DNA from 2 places in the Bradyrhizobium sp. CCBAU 53351 genome. Region 1 is predicted to be linked to the other one. Evidence: riboswitches for the same ligand, from Rfam matches in the RefSeq annotation. Region 1 holds a riboswitch; the other holds the start of a gene.
The links. Region 1 has a riboswitch for S-adenosylmethionine ahead of XH83_RS04485 (homoserine O-acetyltransferase). Riboswitches for the same ligand answer to the same signal wherever they lie in the genome.

Region 1 (7,898 bases):
ATTGGGTTTCCGATTACCGCATTGACGTTTCTCAACCGGTAACGGTCGTCATTGACCGCCGTTGCCGCCGGCCTGAGGCAGATGTGGGAAGCAGGTTGCGGGTGCGAAAGAGGCGCCTTCACAATTTCGTGCGCTGGAGCGGCGGCTTGGCGGGGACAGGGCGAATCCCTTAAGTAACGGCATGACCCCTGTCGCAAAGTCAGCCAGCCAGACCGCCGAGATCACCGGCCTCTACCGCTACCCCATCAAGGGCCTTACGCCGGAGCCCCTGCGCCGCGCCCCCTTGCGGACAGGCCAGACCCTGCCCGCCGACCGGCGCTACGCCATCGAGAACGGCCCGAGCGGCTTTAATCCCGAGCAGCCCGAGTGGAAGCCGAAGATCCAGTTCCTGATGCTCGCGCGCAATGAGCGGCTGGCGCAGCTCGACAGCCGCTTCGACGACGCCACCAATGTGCTGACGATCCGCAAGGACGGCCAGATCGTCGCCAGCGGGGACCTCGAGACGGCCGCCGGGCGTGCCGCGATCGAGCGCTATTTCGCGGAGAATTTTCAGCCGGAGCTGAAGGGCCCGCCGAAGCTGCTGTCCGGCCGGGACCACAGCTTCTCCGACGTCGCCCGCAAGGTGGTCTCCATCATCAATCTCGGCAGCGTCCGCGCCATCGAGACCATGCTGGGCGGTACCGCCGTGCATCCCTTGCGCTTCCGCGCCAATCTCTACGTCAAGGGCTGGCCGGCTTGGTCGGAGCTCGACCTCGTCGGCCAGACGCTTGCGATCGGGCAGGCGCGGCTGAAGGTGGTCAAGCGCATCGTCCGCTGCCCCGCCACCAATGTGGATCCAGTGACGGCCAAGCGCGATCTCGAGATCCCGCCCACGCTCTCGCGCCATCTCGGCCACATGGACTGCGGCATCTACGCCGAGGTGGTCGAAGGCGGGGAGATCGGTATCGGCGACGCGGTCGCGGTGGAAGAGCCGAAGCTGCTGTGAGCTAACGCCGCGGCCGTAGGGTGGATTAGCTGAGCGGCTGCGCGAAGTGCAGTCGCTCAGCGTAATCCACCATGCTTCGTCGATCACCGAACGAAGTTGGTGGATTACGCTTCGCTAAGCCACCCTACGACACCTTCTCAATTCGGCATCACATACGCATAGATCTTGCCGCGCGAGACCGGTGCCTCGCGGACGCGGTTGCCGTTGTTGCCGGAGATCATGATCGGATTGCCCTGCGCGTCGACGCCGGTGATGATGCCGACATGGCCGCCACGGCCGCCGCGCGACATCACCGCGATGGCGCCGACCTGCGGACCGGAGACGCGCGTGCCATAGCGGGCGAACGAGCTCGCCATGTCGGAGCCTGAGCCCTTATGGCCGGTATGCTCCAGCACCATATTCATGAAGCGCGCGCACCACAGCCTGCCGCGCCCGGTCGGATTGCCGCCGATGTAGCGCCGCGCCTCGGAGACGAGGCCCGATCCGCCACCAAAGCCACCGCTGCTCGTGGCGTCATTCGCCATGCCGCCGTTCGCGCTCATCGCCGCGCGACGGCTTGCGCGCGTGATCATTCGACCGCCGCCGGTGATGATCGTTCCTCCATTGCCGCTCATGGCAACGCCGGGGCTGTTGGTGTTCGGATCATAGCTGGCAAAAGTGCCACCGAACCCGCTCGCCTGCAACTGCGCCGCGCTGCGCTCGAAGCGCGAGCTGCGGGCATGGTGGCGGTAATGATGATGTCTGGCGTGGTGCACGTAAGCGTGCCGCTCTGCGCTATGACGATGATGCGGCCGCGCTGAAGCCGGAGAAGCGAATGCGGCAAATGCCGCGGAGAAGATCGCCAGCGCGACAACACAACGCGACAGGCGAGACGCAAGCAACTCAAACATTCTTCATCCTTCGTTGACACCCCACTTCCCATCGGCCTGTGCAAGAGCCGACATCCGTCTGGCCGTTAAGCCGCCGGATGTGGCGAGAAAAAGACGCCAATAGCCTGCGAATAGCTGCGATGATTTTGCGCTGGCACTGGCCCAATGCTGCCGCATTGCGGACAACAGCATTAACTGCGATCCTGCAAAGGCGGCTTGAAGAGAGGGAAACGGTTAATGCCCCACGCCACGACCAGGGACGACGTCCGCATCTATTTCGAAGAGGCGGGTCTGGGAGCGCCGATCATTTTTCTGCACGAGTTCGCGGCCGACTACACCAATTGGGAGCCGCAGATGCGTTACTTCTCGCGCAGCCACCGCTGCATCACCTATTCGGCACGCGGCTACACGCCGTCGGACGTGCCCGAGGGCGAGGTCTACAGCTACACGCATTTTTACAGCGACGCGCTCGCCGTGCTCGATCATCTCAAGATCGATCGCGCGCATCTCGTCGGCCTGTCGATGGGCGCCTACTCGTCACTCCAGATCGGATTGAACGCGCCACAGCGCGCGCTCTCGATGACGCTGGCCGGCGTCGGCTCGGGTTCGGAGCTCGAGAATTTGGAGGTTTGGCGCAAGCAGTGCCGCGCCAATGCCGAGCAGTTCGAGACGCTGGGATCGGTGGAAGTGGCAAAAGTCACGCGCGAGGCGCCGAGCCGGATTCCCTTCCTGGTGAAGGATCCGCGCGGCCACGCCGATTTCTACGCCGCGCTGGCACGGCACGACGCCAAAGGCTCGGCGCGCACGATGCGCGGCTTCCAGGGCGGCCGCCCCTCGATCTTTACGATGACGGACGCGATCCGCGCCGCAGCGACGCCGGCACTGATCATCTGCGGTGATGAGGACGATCCCTGCGTCGGCGCGAGCCTGTTCCTGAAGAAGCACCTTCCCGCGGCGGGACTCGCGATGTTTCCGAAGTCCGGCCACGTGCTCAATCTCGAAGAGCCCGCGCTGTTCAACGAAACGGTGGCACGGTTCGTGACGCTGGTGGAAGCGGGACGCTGGCCAGTACGCGACCCGAGGTCGCTGGCCCCACACTAGCTGTCGTTCCGGGATGCGCCGGAGGCGCAGGCCCGGACTCCATCGGGCAGCGGGCAGTGTTGCACGATGGAATCTCGAATGCGCAATTGCGCATCCTGGCTCGCGCTTCGCGCGCCCCGGAATGACGGAGAGAGACTACTTCCCCCCGCCGCGGCTCAGCAGAAACACGCCCTGCTCGCCGAACATGTTCCACACCCACCAGGGCAGGTTCAAGGGCACCGGACGGCCGTAGAGATCGAGCGCCACCGAACGCTCCATCTTGACGTTGATCTCGTCGCAGAGCTCGACGAAATCCTTGATGGTGCAGAAATGGATGTTGGCGGTGTCGTACCAGGTCGCCGGCAAATTCTCGGTGCGCGGCATGTGGCCGCCGATCAGGAGCTGGAGCCGCATCTTCCAGAAGCCGAAATTCGGGAACGACACGATAGCGCGGCGGCCGATGCGCAGCAGATTCTCCAGCACCACCCGCGGCTGCCGCGTCGCCTGCAGCGTCTGCGACAGGATCACGTAGTCGAAGGCGTCATCGGGATAATTGACGAGATCGGTGTCGGCATCGCCCTGCACCACCGCAAGGCCCTTGGCGACGCAGCGGTTGACGCCCTCGCGCGACAGCTCGATGCCGCGGCCGTCGATGCCGCGGGTCTCCAGGAGCTGAAGCAGGTCGCCCTCGCCGCAACCGACGTCGAGCACCTTCGAGCCTGGCTTGACCATTTCGGCGACCAGCCGATGATCGGCGCGAAAATCACCGGACCGTCCGGTCGCAACGCCGCCCAGCGGCAATACGTCCTGCGCAGACATGCTAGCTATCCTTCAGCCCGCGGGCCTTGCCTGCCGATTGCAGGAAGGCGCGGGAGATGTCGAAGAATTCGGGAACGTCGAGCAAGAAGGCGTCATGGCCGCGATCGGTCTCGATCTCGGCGAACGACACCCGCGCGCTCGACGCGTTCAGCGCATGCACCAGCGCGCGCGATTCCGAGGTCGGAAACAGCCAGTCGCTGGTGAAGGAGACGACGCAGAAGCGGGTCTTGATATCCGCGAACGCCTTTGCGAGCACGCCGCCATGGTCGGCGGCGATGTCGAAATAGTCCATCGCGCGGGTCAGATAGAGATAGGCATTGGCATCGAAGCGTTCGACGAAAGAAGAGCCCTGGTAGCGCAGGTAGGACTCGACCTGGAAGTCGGCGTCGAACGAGAAGGTCGGCAGCTCGCGGTCCTGCATGCGCCGGCCGAACTTGCGATGCAGCGCCGCGTCCGAGAGATAGGTGATATGCGCCGCCATGCGCGCCACCGCGAGCCCGCGATGCGGATGGATGCCGTGATCGGCATAGCCGCCGCCGTGCCAATCGGGATCGGCCATCACGGCCTGGCGGCCGAGCTCGTGGAAGGCGATGTTCTGCGCCGAGTGCCGCGTCGCGCACGCGATCGCCAGCGCGGAGAACACGCGGGCGGGATAGGCCGCGGTCCATTGCAGCACCTGCATGCCGCCCATCGAGCCGCCGACCACCGCAAACAGCGTGTCGATGCCGAGCCGGTCGATCAGCATCGCCTGCGCGCGCACCATGTCCGGAATCGTGATGACGGGAAACTCGAGACCCCAGACCTTGCCGGTGGCGGGATTGATCGACGCCGGCCCGGTCGAGCCCATGCAGCCGCCGATCACGTTGGAGCAGATGATGAAGTAGTGCTTGGGATCGATCGGGCGGCCGGGGCCGACCAGCGTCTCCCACCAACCGGGCTTGCCGGTGACGGGATGCACATTGGCGACATGCTGATCGCCGGTCAGCGCATGGCAGATCAGAATTGCGTTGGAGCGATCGGCGTTGAGCTCGCCATAGGTCTGATAAGCGATCTGGAACGGGGAGAGATCGACGCCGCAATCGAGCCGCAGCGGCTGCTCGCTGCCGAAATGCGCGACCTGCGAGCTCGGATGATCCACCTCGTGCGATCGCTCGTCGGCGCTGATCGCAGGACTCGGTATCGACTTGACGCCACCCATCTGACCATCGACCTCGTTCGCGATCAAACCTTGATCGCCACTTGCATCAGGCCATGAAAAACCCGGCCTGAACGATAGGTTCGGCCGGGATCGGAAGCGTCCCCGGCCTGTTTAGCGAGTTTTTTAACGTGGCTGCAAGCCGGCCGGCTCAAATGACCACGGAACGGATGAAAACTACCGTCTTGGGCGGTTTTCGTCAAGTCGCGGCCCGGATCGGTTCAATTCGCCTCTGTCGCGCGGGACGAAAAGGACGTCATTTCTCTTTGCTTTCGCCGCTCCGACTGCCTAATCAGGGCATTCCCCATCGGAACGATCGACAGCCAGACATGTCCCAACGTCCGCCCGCGCCACCATCGCTGCAGGAACTGCGCAAGGAGATCGACGCGATCGACGAGGGCATGCACCGCCTGTTGATGCAGCGCGGCGACATCATCGACCGCCTGATCCAGGTCAAGCAGACCCAGGAGGTCGGCTCGGCGTTCCGCCCGGCGCGCGAGGCATCCATGATGCGCGAGCTCGTGCAGCGCCATCGCGGCATCCTGCCGCTCGACACGGTCGAGAGCATCTGGCGCGTCATCATCTCGACCTTCACCTATGTGCAGGCGCCGTTCTCCGTGCATGCCGACATCTCGGCCAGCGAGGCGGCGATGCGCGATTCCGTGCGCTTCAATTTCGGCTTCACGGTGCCTTACGTCGCCCATTTCAGCGCGCAGGCCGCGGTCGAGGCGGTGGCGAAATCCAAGGGCGATTTGGCAATGGTCTCGGCAACCTCGAGCCGCACGCCGTGGTGGCTGGAGCTGGAAGCGGACGGCGCGCCGAAGATCATCGCGCGGATGCCCTTCATCGAGCGTGCCGACCATCCGGCCGCCCTGCCGGTGTTCGCGATCTCGCGCGTCGCCGACAGCGCCCTGGTGACCGAGGTCGAGACCTTCAGTGTCCGCGTGTCCGGCTGGAACGCGGAGGTCGCGCGCGCGCTGTCGCCGCTCGCCGAGATCGTGGCGGTGCCCGACACCGCCTTCGACGGCGCAGCGCTCCTGGTCTCGGTCACGAGCGCGACCAGCATCGACAAAATCAGGGCTGCCCTGATCGAGGCGGGGGCCTCGGTGCGCTCTGTGGCCCTCGTCGGCAGCCACGCAACGCGCTATACGGTGCCCCCGACCGGGGCGAAATCGTAAACCGCGCGCCCGCCCCGCCATTTTCGGAGTTCAAGATGTCCCGCCCCGTGCCGAATCCCGGCATTCTCGATATTGCGCCCTACACGCCCGGCAAGAGCCCGGTCGCCGAGCCGGGCCGCAAGGTGTTCAAGCTCTCCGCCAACGAAACACCGTTCGGGCCCTCGCCCAAGGCGATCGAAGCCTTCAGGCGCGTCGCGGATCACCTGGAAGACTATCCGGAAGGAACCTCGCGCGTGCTGCGCGAGGCGATCGGCCGCTCGTTCGGGCTCGATCCCAACCGGATCATCTGCGGCGCCGGCTCGGACGAGATCCTCAATCTGCTGGCCCACACCTATCTCAGCCACGGCGACGAGGCGATCTCGACCACCCACGGCTTCCTGGTCTACCCGATCGCGACCATGGCGGTCGGCGCCAAGAACGTCGTCGCGCAGGAGACCAACCTCACCTGTGACGTCGACGCCATCCTCAAGGCGGTGACGCCCCGCACGAAACTGGTCTGGCTCGCCAACCCCAACAATCCGACCGGCACCTATGTGCCGTTCGACGAGGTCAAGCGGCTGCGCGCCGGCCTGCCCTCGCACGTGCTGCTGGTGCTGGATGCCGCCTATTGCGACTACGTGTCTCGCAACGACTATGAAATGGGGATCGAGCTGGTCGCCACCACCGAGAACACGGTGGTGACGCACACCTTCTCCAAGATCCACGGCCTCGCCGCGCTGCGCATCGGCTGGATGTTCGGCCCCGAGCACATCATCGACGCCGTCAACCGCATCCGCGGGCCCTTCAACGTGTCGACGCCGGCGATGTATGCCGCGGTCGCCGCGATCGAGGACACCGCGCACCAGGCGATGTCGAAGCAGTTCACCGAGACCTGGCGCAATTGGCTGACCGAGGAGATCGGCAAGCTCGGGCTGAAGGTGACGCCGAGCGTCGCCAATTTCGTGCTGATCCACTTCCCAACCGAGAAGGGCAGGACAGCTGACGACGCCGACGCCTTCCTCACCAAGCGCGGCCTCGTGCTGCGCGCGTTGAAGAACTACGGCCTGCCGCATTCGCTGCGCATGACCATCGGCACCGAGGAGGCCAATCGCCTCGTGGTCGACGCCTTGCGCGACTTCATGGCCGGCAAATGAGCGAGCAGACGCACTTCCAGCGCGTCGCGCTGATCGGCTTCGGCCTGATCGGCGGCTCGATCGCGCGCGCTGCGAAGCTTCAGGGGCTGGCGGGCGAGATCGTCACCACCGCGCGCTCCGAGAAGACCCGCGCGCGGGTGATGGAGCTCGGCATCGTCGATCGGGTCGTCGCGACCAATGCGGAAGCCGTGAAGGATGCCGATCTCGTCATCCTCTGCATTCCCGTCGGCGCCTGCGGGCCGGTGGCGCAGGAGATTGCCACGCATCTCAAGCCCGGCGCGATCGTGTCCGATGTCGGCTCGGTCAAGGGTGCGATCGTCAGGGACATGGCGCCACATCTGCCGAAGACCGTTCATTTCGTGCCGGCGCATCCCGTCGCGGGCACCGAGCATTCGGGGCCGGATTCAGGTTTCCCCGAGCTCTTCATCAACCGCTGGTGCATTCTCACGCCGCCCGAAGGCGTCGATGCCGCAGCCACCGATCGCCTGCGCGCGTTCTGGGCGGCGATGGGCGCCAAGGTCGAGGTCATGACGCCGGATCACCACGATCTCGTGCTCGCCATCACCAGCCATCTGCCGCATCTGATCGCCTACACCATCGTCGGCACCGCCGACGAGCTGGCGCAGGTGACAGAGTCAG
Region 2 (7,898 bases), 1.2 Mb from region 1:
CGGTCTCCTCGCCTGAATTGGTGATGACGATGGTGTAGGACCAGAAATAGCGGGAACGGTCGGCCGACGACTGCTCCGGAACAAAGTTCGGCTCGACGGTCACTTCGATGTGGCGGGTCACGGCGCGGTACATGGCTGCCACCATACCGAAATCGGGCGCCGGAACCAAACGCCGCGGCCGGGTTTGGCGACATCGTCCCGCCAGAATTCGAAGGGAATGACACCCCTGAGGGAAACCCCCGCAGGACATCCCCTTGGAGGGAAACACCTTCGGAAGACCCCTATGTGATCCGGCCGCTTTGCGAGAGTACGACCGGACCGGTACACTCCTTCAGACGTCGCGATTTGCGGAAGGGTTTTTGCGCCCCGATGACCATTGCCGACCAAGTAACGGGATCGACGATCGCGGGAACCGCCAAGCCTGCAGACAGTAGGCCTGCGGAGGCGAAGCCGCGCCTGCGGGCGCCGGCCATCACGCTGCCCGCAATCGGCGAGCGCGAGCTCCGGCTCGACCTGTTCCGCGGGCTCGCGCTGTGGCTGATCTTCATCGACCATCTGCCGCCGAGTCTTTTGACCTGGTTCACGATCCGCAATTACGGCTTCAGCGACGCCACCGAGATATTCATCTTCATCTCCGGCTACACCGCCGCCTTCGTCTATGGACGGGCGATGCTGGAGAGCGGTTTCGTTATCGCCACCGCGCGCATCCTGCGCCGGGTCTGGCAGATCTACGTCGCCCACGTCTTCCTGTTCACGATCTTCCTCGCCGAAATCTCCTATGTCGCGACCAGCTTCGAGAACCCGCTCTACACCGAAGAGATGGGCATCATGGATTTCCTCAAGCAGCCCGATGTCACCATCGTGCAGGCGCTGCTGCTCCGCTTCCGCCCAGTCAACATGGACGTGCTGCCGCTCTACATCGTGCTGATGATGGCGCTGCCGCTGATCCTGTGGTCGATGAAGTGGCGGCCCGACGTCACGCTCGGCCTCTCGGTCGTGCTCTACGCGGTGACCTGGGAGTATGACCTCTATTTGTCGGCCTATCCGAACGGCTTCTGGGCCTTCAACCCCTTCGCCTGGCAATTGTTGTTCGTGTTCGGTGCATGGTGCGCGCTCGGAGGTGCGCGACGCATGTCCCGTATCCTGGCTTCGCCGGTGACGATGTGGATCTCGATCGCCTATCTCGTCGCGGCCTTCTACGTGACGCTGACCTGGTACGTGCCGCAGCTCTCCCAGTTCATGCCGAAGCGGATCGAGCAGTGGATGTACCCGATCGACAAGACCGATCTCGACGTGCTGCGCTTCACGCATTTCCTGGCGCTGGCGGCGCTCACCGTGCGCTTCCTACCCCGGGATTGGCCGGGCTTGAAATCGCGCTGGCTACGACCATTGATTCTATGCGGGCAGCACTCCCTCGAGATTTTCTGCCTCGGCGTCTTCCTGGCCTTTGCCGGCCATTTCATTCTCGCCGAAGTCTCCGGCGGGGCAGCCATGCATGCGCTGATTAGTCTCTCCGGGGTGCTGATCATGTGGGGCGTGGCCTGGGTGATTTCGTGGTACAAGCGCGTGGCTGACAAGAGCGGTGCGAAAACCAAAAACGCCGTCGGCAACGCCGATCTGGCGGGAGGGGGCTGATGAAGGCGAAGGTTCTCCTGAGCCTGATCCTGCTATGCGGTAGCCTCGCCGCGCCTGTGGCGCGCGCGGGCGATGCTGCGCCTGCCGTACCTGCCACGTGCGAATTGCCGTCCTATCTGCTTACCAGCGAAAGTCAGCTTCCCAAGGTCGCCGACGCCATCAAGGCCGGCAAGCCGCTCGAGATCCTGGTCATCGGCAGCCGTTCGACCACGATTCCGTCCTCGGAGAGCAGCTCCTATCCCGCGCGCATGGAGGCGATCCTCAAGGACAAGCTGCCGGCGTCCGAGGTGGTGCACGTCTCCGTAGAAATACAGAGCAAGAAGACGGCCGAGGAGACCGCCTCGACCTTCGTTAAGCTGATGGAAGCAAAAACGCCTACTTTGGTGGTCTGGCAGACCGGGACCGTGGACGCCATCCGATCCATCGATCCCGATGAATTCCGCAGCGCCGTGACCTCAGGGGTTGTTGCGTTGCAAAAGGCAGGGACCGACGTCGTCTTGATGAATTTGCAGTACAGCCCGCGCACCGAAACGATGATCTCGGCCCAACCATTTCTCGACAATATGCGCGTGGTGGCCCAGGAGCATGATATTCCGCTGTTCGACCGTTTCGCGATCATGCGGCAGTGGAATGACCAGGGTCAGTTCGACCTGTTCAGCCCGTCCCGCGGGCCCGAGCTGGCGAAACAGGTTCATGATTGCCTCGGCCGGGCGTTGGCACAGTTCGTGATCGACGCTGCCCATCTGGAGCCGGCCCAGCAGCAAAATTGAGGTCTAGCGTTAATGAGTTCTCTTCGCCCTTTTTGCCTGACGGCATGGCTGACCGCGCCTGCGGCAGCAGCGCTGTTGTTGCTGGCGCCGGCCTCGCAATCGCATGCGCAGACCGCACAGGCGACGCCCGCGCCAGTGCAATCGGCTGATCCCGCCCCCACCTCGCCCTCGCAGACCACCGTTGCGGTGACCTCACCGGAGCAGCGCGGCGTCACGTCGCGCGCCATCGACAAGGTGAAGCAGGTCGCCAAATCCGCCGCCGATATTTTCAGCCGCGTGCCTTGCCTGCCGCCCAAAGACGCGAACAAGGGCGGCGCGAAGGCGATGGGCTCGCTGCCGCACGTCGCGGGCAAGCTCGTCGCGGGCAAACCCGTCCTCATCGTCGCGTTCGGCTCGTCGTCGACCGCAGGCTTCGGGGCCAGCTCGCCGGAGTTCAACTATCCGAACCGGCTCGCCGCGCAGCTGCGCCGGCACTATCCGACCGCGGACATCACCGTCGTCAATGCCGGCGTCGGCGGCGAGGACGCGCCCGAGATGATGAAGCGCCTCCAGACGCAGGTGATCGACGTGCATCCGGATCTCGTGATCTGGCAGGTCGGCACCAACGCGGTGCTGCGCAATCTCGATCCCGGCGAGACCGCAAAACTGGTCGAGGACGGCATCAGCCGCATCCAGGCCGCGGGCGGCGCCGACATCGTGCTGGTCGATCCGCAATATTCGCCCGCCGTCAACCAGCGCAAGGAGAGCGCCGGCAAGATGGTGCACCTGCTCGGCAAGGTCGCGGAGCTGCGTCACGTCGGCATCTTCCCGCGCTTCGAGGTGATGCGCGACTGGCACGAGAACCAATCGATCCCGGTCGAGAGCTTCGTCATCGCGGACGGCCTGCACATGAACGATTGGGGCTATGCCTGCTTCGCGCAGCTGCTCGGCGACGACATCATCCGCTCCGTCGGCCAGATCAGGCTCGGCGTGAACGTGCCGGCGGACGTGCGGACGTACCGGCCGATGTGAAAAGACGGCGCGTAGGGCGGGGTTAGCCCTGCAGATGCGCGAAGCGCATCTGCTCGGCGTAACCCGCCATTGTCTGTCTGTGCGGAAACGGAAGCGGCGGGTTACGCCTTCGGCCAACCCGCCCTACCAAGCGATCACGCCTTCTCCAGCGCCGCCGTCAGATCCTCGATCAGATCGTCCGGATGCTCCAGGCCTGCCGAGAAGCGGATGAAACCTTCGCCGATGCCGAGCGCGGCGCGGTCTTCCGGTTTCAGGCGCTGATGCGTCGTGGTGGCCGGATGCGTGACGAGGCTCTTGGCGTCGCCGAGATTGTTCGAGATCCGCGCAAGCTTCAGCTCGTTGAGCACGCGGAACGCGGCAGCCTTGCCGCCCTTGACCTCGAAGCCGACCAGCGTCGAGCCGCCGCGCATCTGCTTCTTCACCAGTGCCGCCTGCGGATGATCGGCGCGTCCGGGATAGACCAGCCGTGCGATCTTCGGATGGCTCGCCAGCACCTCGGCGATGCGCGAGGCGGTATCGGTCTGCGCGCGCACGCGCACGCCCAGCGTCTCGAGGCCCTTGAGCAGGACCCAGGCGTTGAACGGCGAGATCGACGGGCCGGTCTGGCGCATGAAATTGTGGATGTGCTCGGCGATGAAGGCTTCCGAGGACAGGATGATGCCGCCGAGGCAGCGGCCCTGGCCGTCGATATGCTTGGTCGCGGAATAGACCACGACGTCGGCGCCGAGCGCGAGCGGGCTCTGCCAGATCGGCGTCGCGAACACGTTGTCGACGACGAGCCGCGCGCCGCCCTTGTGCGCGATCTCGGCGATCCCGGGAATGTCGAGCACATCAAGCGTCGGATTGGTCGGGCTCTCCAGGAAGAACGTCTTGGTGTTCGGTCGCAGCGCGCGCTGCCACTGGTCGAGGTCGAGCCCGTCGACCAGCGTGGTCTCAATGCCATAGCGCGGCAACAGGTCCTGCACGACGTAGAGGCACGAGCCGAACAGCGCCCGCGAGGCCACCACGTGATCGCCGGCCTTGAGCGGCGCCAGGATCGCGGTCGTCACCGCGGCCATGCCTGTCGCCGCCGAGCGGGCGGCCTCGGCGCCCTCGAGCTCGATCATGCGGCGCTCGAACATTGCGATGGTGGGATTGGAGTAGCGCGAATAGATGAAGCCCGGATCCTCGCCCTTGAACCGCGCCTCGCACTCCTCGGCGCTGTTGTAGACGTAGCCCTGGGTCAGGAACAGCGACTCCGAGGTCTCGCCATATTGCGAGCGCAGGGTGCCGGAATGGACCAGGCGGGTTTCGGGGCGGTAAGCAGCAGGCGACTTCGACATAGGTACCTCCGACATGACCGTCTCGTCGAAAACGGTCACAAAAAAACCGGCCTGGATATCTCCACGGGCCGGGATCACAGAGGTCCCCGGCCTGTTTAGCGACTTATTTAACGTGGCTGCAAGCCGGCCGGCTCAAATCACCACGGGATAAGTGATGCTCATATTCCGCAATGCCCTTTCCGTCAAGGCGTCCATCGGATAGCCGTAAAAGACTTGTATTTCCGGCATGTCCGGATGCAATTGACCCCTGATGAGGACCCCCGGTTGACGTTCACGGTCGCGCCCGACGCCAATGGTATCCTGCCCGACCGCATGATCGCGGCAATGGCGGAGGCCGGGCTCATCCTGCCCGCCTATGATTTCGTCGAGAGCCAGATCCAGCCGGCCAGCCTCGATCTGCGCCTCGGCGACATCGCCTATCGCGTCCGCGCCAGCTTCCTGCCCGGTCCCGGCTCAACCGTCGCCGAGCGCATCGACGAATTGAAGCTGCACGAGTTCAGCCTCGCCGACGGTGCGGTGCTGGAGACCAACTGCGTCTACATCGTGCCGCTGCTGGAAAGCCTCGCGCTGCCGCCGGAGATCGTCGCGGCGGCTAATCCGAAGAGCTCCACCGGCCGGCTCGACGTCTTCACCCGCGTGATCGCCGACGGCACCCGCCGCTTCGACATGATCGGCGCCGGCTATCACGGTCCGCTCTATGCCGAGATCAGCCCGAAGACGTTTCCGGTGCTGGTCCGCGAGGGCTCGCGCCTCAGCCAGGTGCGCTTCCGCACCGGCGATGCCATCCTCAACGCCGACGAGCTCGACGGCCTGCACGCCACTGAGCGCCTCGTCGACGTCGACGATGCCGATCTGTCGGGCGGTGTCGCCGTCTCCGTCGACCTCTCCGGCGAGAAGGCGAGCGGCTTCGTCGGCTACCGCGCCAAGCGGCACACCGGCGTCGTCGACGTCGATCGCCGCTCCGGCTACGCGGTGGAAGATTTCTGGGAGCCGATCTCGGCCCGTCCCGACGGCAGCCTGATCCTCGATCCCGGCGAGTTCTACATCCTGGCGTCGAAGGAAGCCGTGCAGGTGCCGCCGGACTACGCCGCGGAGATGGTGCCGTTCGATCCGCTGGTCGGTGAATTCCGCGTGCATTATGCCGGATTCTTCGATCCCGGCTTCGGCTATGCCGGCGCCGGTGGGCTGGGCTCGCGCGCCGTGCTGGAGGTGCGTTCGCGCGAAGTGCCGTTCATCCTCGAGCACGGCCAGATCGTCGGCCGCCTCGTCTACGAGAAGATGCTGGCCCGTCCCGACGCGATGTACGGCCAGCGCATCGGCTCCAATTACCAGGCCCAGGGCCTCAAACTATCGAAGCATTTCCGGGTGTAGCACGATCCTGTAGCCCGGATGGAGCGCAAGCGTCATCCGGGGCAGTCTCGCTTGTGGCACGATCCCGGATTGCGCTCCGCTCCATCCGGGCTACGAGGTGACGAGATGAGCAATCCATCCGAACTCGACGCAAAGATTGCCGAGAATGTCGCGGACGCGCTGATCTATTCGGATCGGTCCGGCACGATCATGCGGTGGAACGGTGCAGCGACGGCCCTGTTCGGCTTCACCGCCGCGGAAGCGCTCGGCCAGAATCTCGACCTGATCATTCCCGAACATCTGCGCGCCGCGCACTGGAAAGGTTTCGAGGCCGCGCTCGCGAGCGGCAGCATGAAGCTTGCGGGCAAGCCGACGCTGACCCGCGCGCTGCACAAGAGCGAACGCAAGCTCTACATCGAGATGACGTTCGCATTGGTGCGGGATTCCGGCGGCAACGTGCTGGGATCGGTGGCGATGGCGCGCGACGTCACCGAACGGGTCGAGCGTGAGCGCGCAGCCAAGGCGCCGCCGCAAACTTCGTGATGCGGAATTGGCGGGCGCTCGCGCAGGGCGCCCTGCGCGGCCGTCATGTTGCCTGCCATTGGGTGCGGTGACACACTCGATCGAAATCATGATCGGGAGTGAACATGGCCACCGCCTCAGACGCCGCGCAGGAAGCCCAATGGAAGCGCTGGCGCGCGGTTGCAGAGCTCTATCACGCCTATTTCACCGGGCTCATCCTCACCGTCGTCACGCGGCGCGGCACGGCTGATGCGGCCGAGTTCGTCTTCCGTGTGTTTCGTCGCCAGCAGCAGGAGCGCTTCCTGCCGGGCCTGAAGAAGCTCGGGATCGATCATCTGCCGCCGGCGGTCGCGGCCGCGCAATATCACTACCTCTCCAACTGGATCGGCGGCGTGCATGTCGAGTACATGTATGAGAGCGACGCCAAGGCCTGGATCCGCTATCCGCCGCCGCGCTGGATCTGGAAGGGCACGGCGATCTGCGGCGTGCCGGGCGAGGTGTCCCGTGCGATGCTGCGCGGCTGGCACGCCAACAATGGCGCGGCCCTCGGAGATCTCAGGCTCGGTTTCGTCTGCACCAAGCAGAGCGTCGACGGCCAGGACGGGCTGGAGGGCTACTACCATCAATACGATCACCCGCTCGAGCTGGACCAGCGGCTCATGTTCGCGCGTCATCTGGAAGCGCCGTTGTTCGATGCGAAGACGGCGCCGGCGCTTCCCGTGGCGAGCTGGCCAAAGCCGCGCTTGGAGAAGGCCTATCGCAACTACGCGATGGAATATGTCCGCACCGCCGCGCCCGTGATGGTGCAGCTGTTCGGTCCCGAAGATGCCGGCTATCTGCTGCACCTCACCGGCAAGTTGATCGGCATGCAATATTTCGACGAGGTCGCGGCCGCGCTGGCCATGGGCCGCGGCGGGGCGAGTGAATTCGCCTCGTTCCTGAACGCGCTGTTTGCTGCGCAGGACGACACGGCTGAGAGTACGACGTCTGAAGGCAGCTTCGAAATCCGCCAGCAAAGCTGGGAGCTGATGGACGACGTCTCGGACTATCATCCCGCTTGCGCTGCGGTGCTGGAGGGACTGTTCGAAGGCCTGGCTGCGGGATGCGGGCGGCATATCGGTGTGCATGTGCGCCCGGCGGCGGGCGGTCGTCCGCCGCTGGTCTGGACGATCGATTAGGTCCACCTATTGAAATACGCCGTCGCAGGGCACGCCTGCATCCGGCGCAGGAGGAATCGCTCCGTGCCGTGCTAACAAGGGCGCACCGCGCCCTGTGCGCGAACAAATTT

Region 2: it holds a riboswitch for S-adenosylmethionine, as region 1 does, so the genes downstream of both, XH83_RS33700 (O-succinylhomoserine sulfhydrylase) here and XH83_RS04485 (homoserine O-acetyltransferase) in region 1, are expected to answer to the same signal.

The regions. Positions count from the first base shown of each region.
Region 1 is NZ_CP030059.1:935,801-943,698, reverse strand. It holds gene XH83_RS04505 (MOSC domain-containing protein) at 182-985, shown strand; gene XH83_RS04500 (TIGR02594 family protein) at 1,123-1,875, opposite strand; gene XH83_RS04495 (alpha/beta fold hydrolase) at 2,092-2,955, shown strand; gene metW (methionine biosynthesis protein MetW) at 3,091-3,753, opposite strand; gene XH83_RS04485 (homoserine O-acetyltransferase) at 3,755-4,951, opposite strand; SAM riboswitch at 5,042-5,121, opposite strand; gene XH83_RS04480 (chorismate mutase) at 5,278-6,126, shown strand; gene hisC (histidinol-phosphate transaminase) at 6,162-7,259, shown strand; gene XH83_RS04470 (prephenate/arogenate dehydrogenase family protein) at 7,256-7,898, shown strand, end outside.
Region 2 is NZ_CP030059.1:7,059,685-7,067,582, reverse strand. It holds gene apaG (Co2+/Mg2+ efflux protein ApaG) at 1-133, opposite strand, end outside; gene XH83_RS33715 (OpgC domain-containing protein) at 370-1,635, shown strand; gene XH83_RS33710 (SGNH/GDSL hydrolase family protein) at 1,635-2,405, shown strand; gene XH83_RS33705 (SGNH/GDSL hydrolase family protein) at 2,418-3,416, shown strand; gene XH83_RS33700 (O-succinylhomoserine sulfhydrylase) at 3,551-4,738, opposite strand; SAM riboswitch at 4,813-4,892, opposite strand; gene XH83_RS33695 (2'-deoxycytidine 5'-triphosphate deaminase) at 4,973-6,109, shown strand; gene XH83_RS33690 (PAS domain S-box protein) at 6,215-6,631, shown strand; gene XH83_RS33685 (hypothetical protein) at 6,736-7,788, shown strand.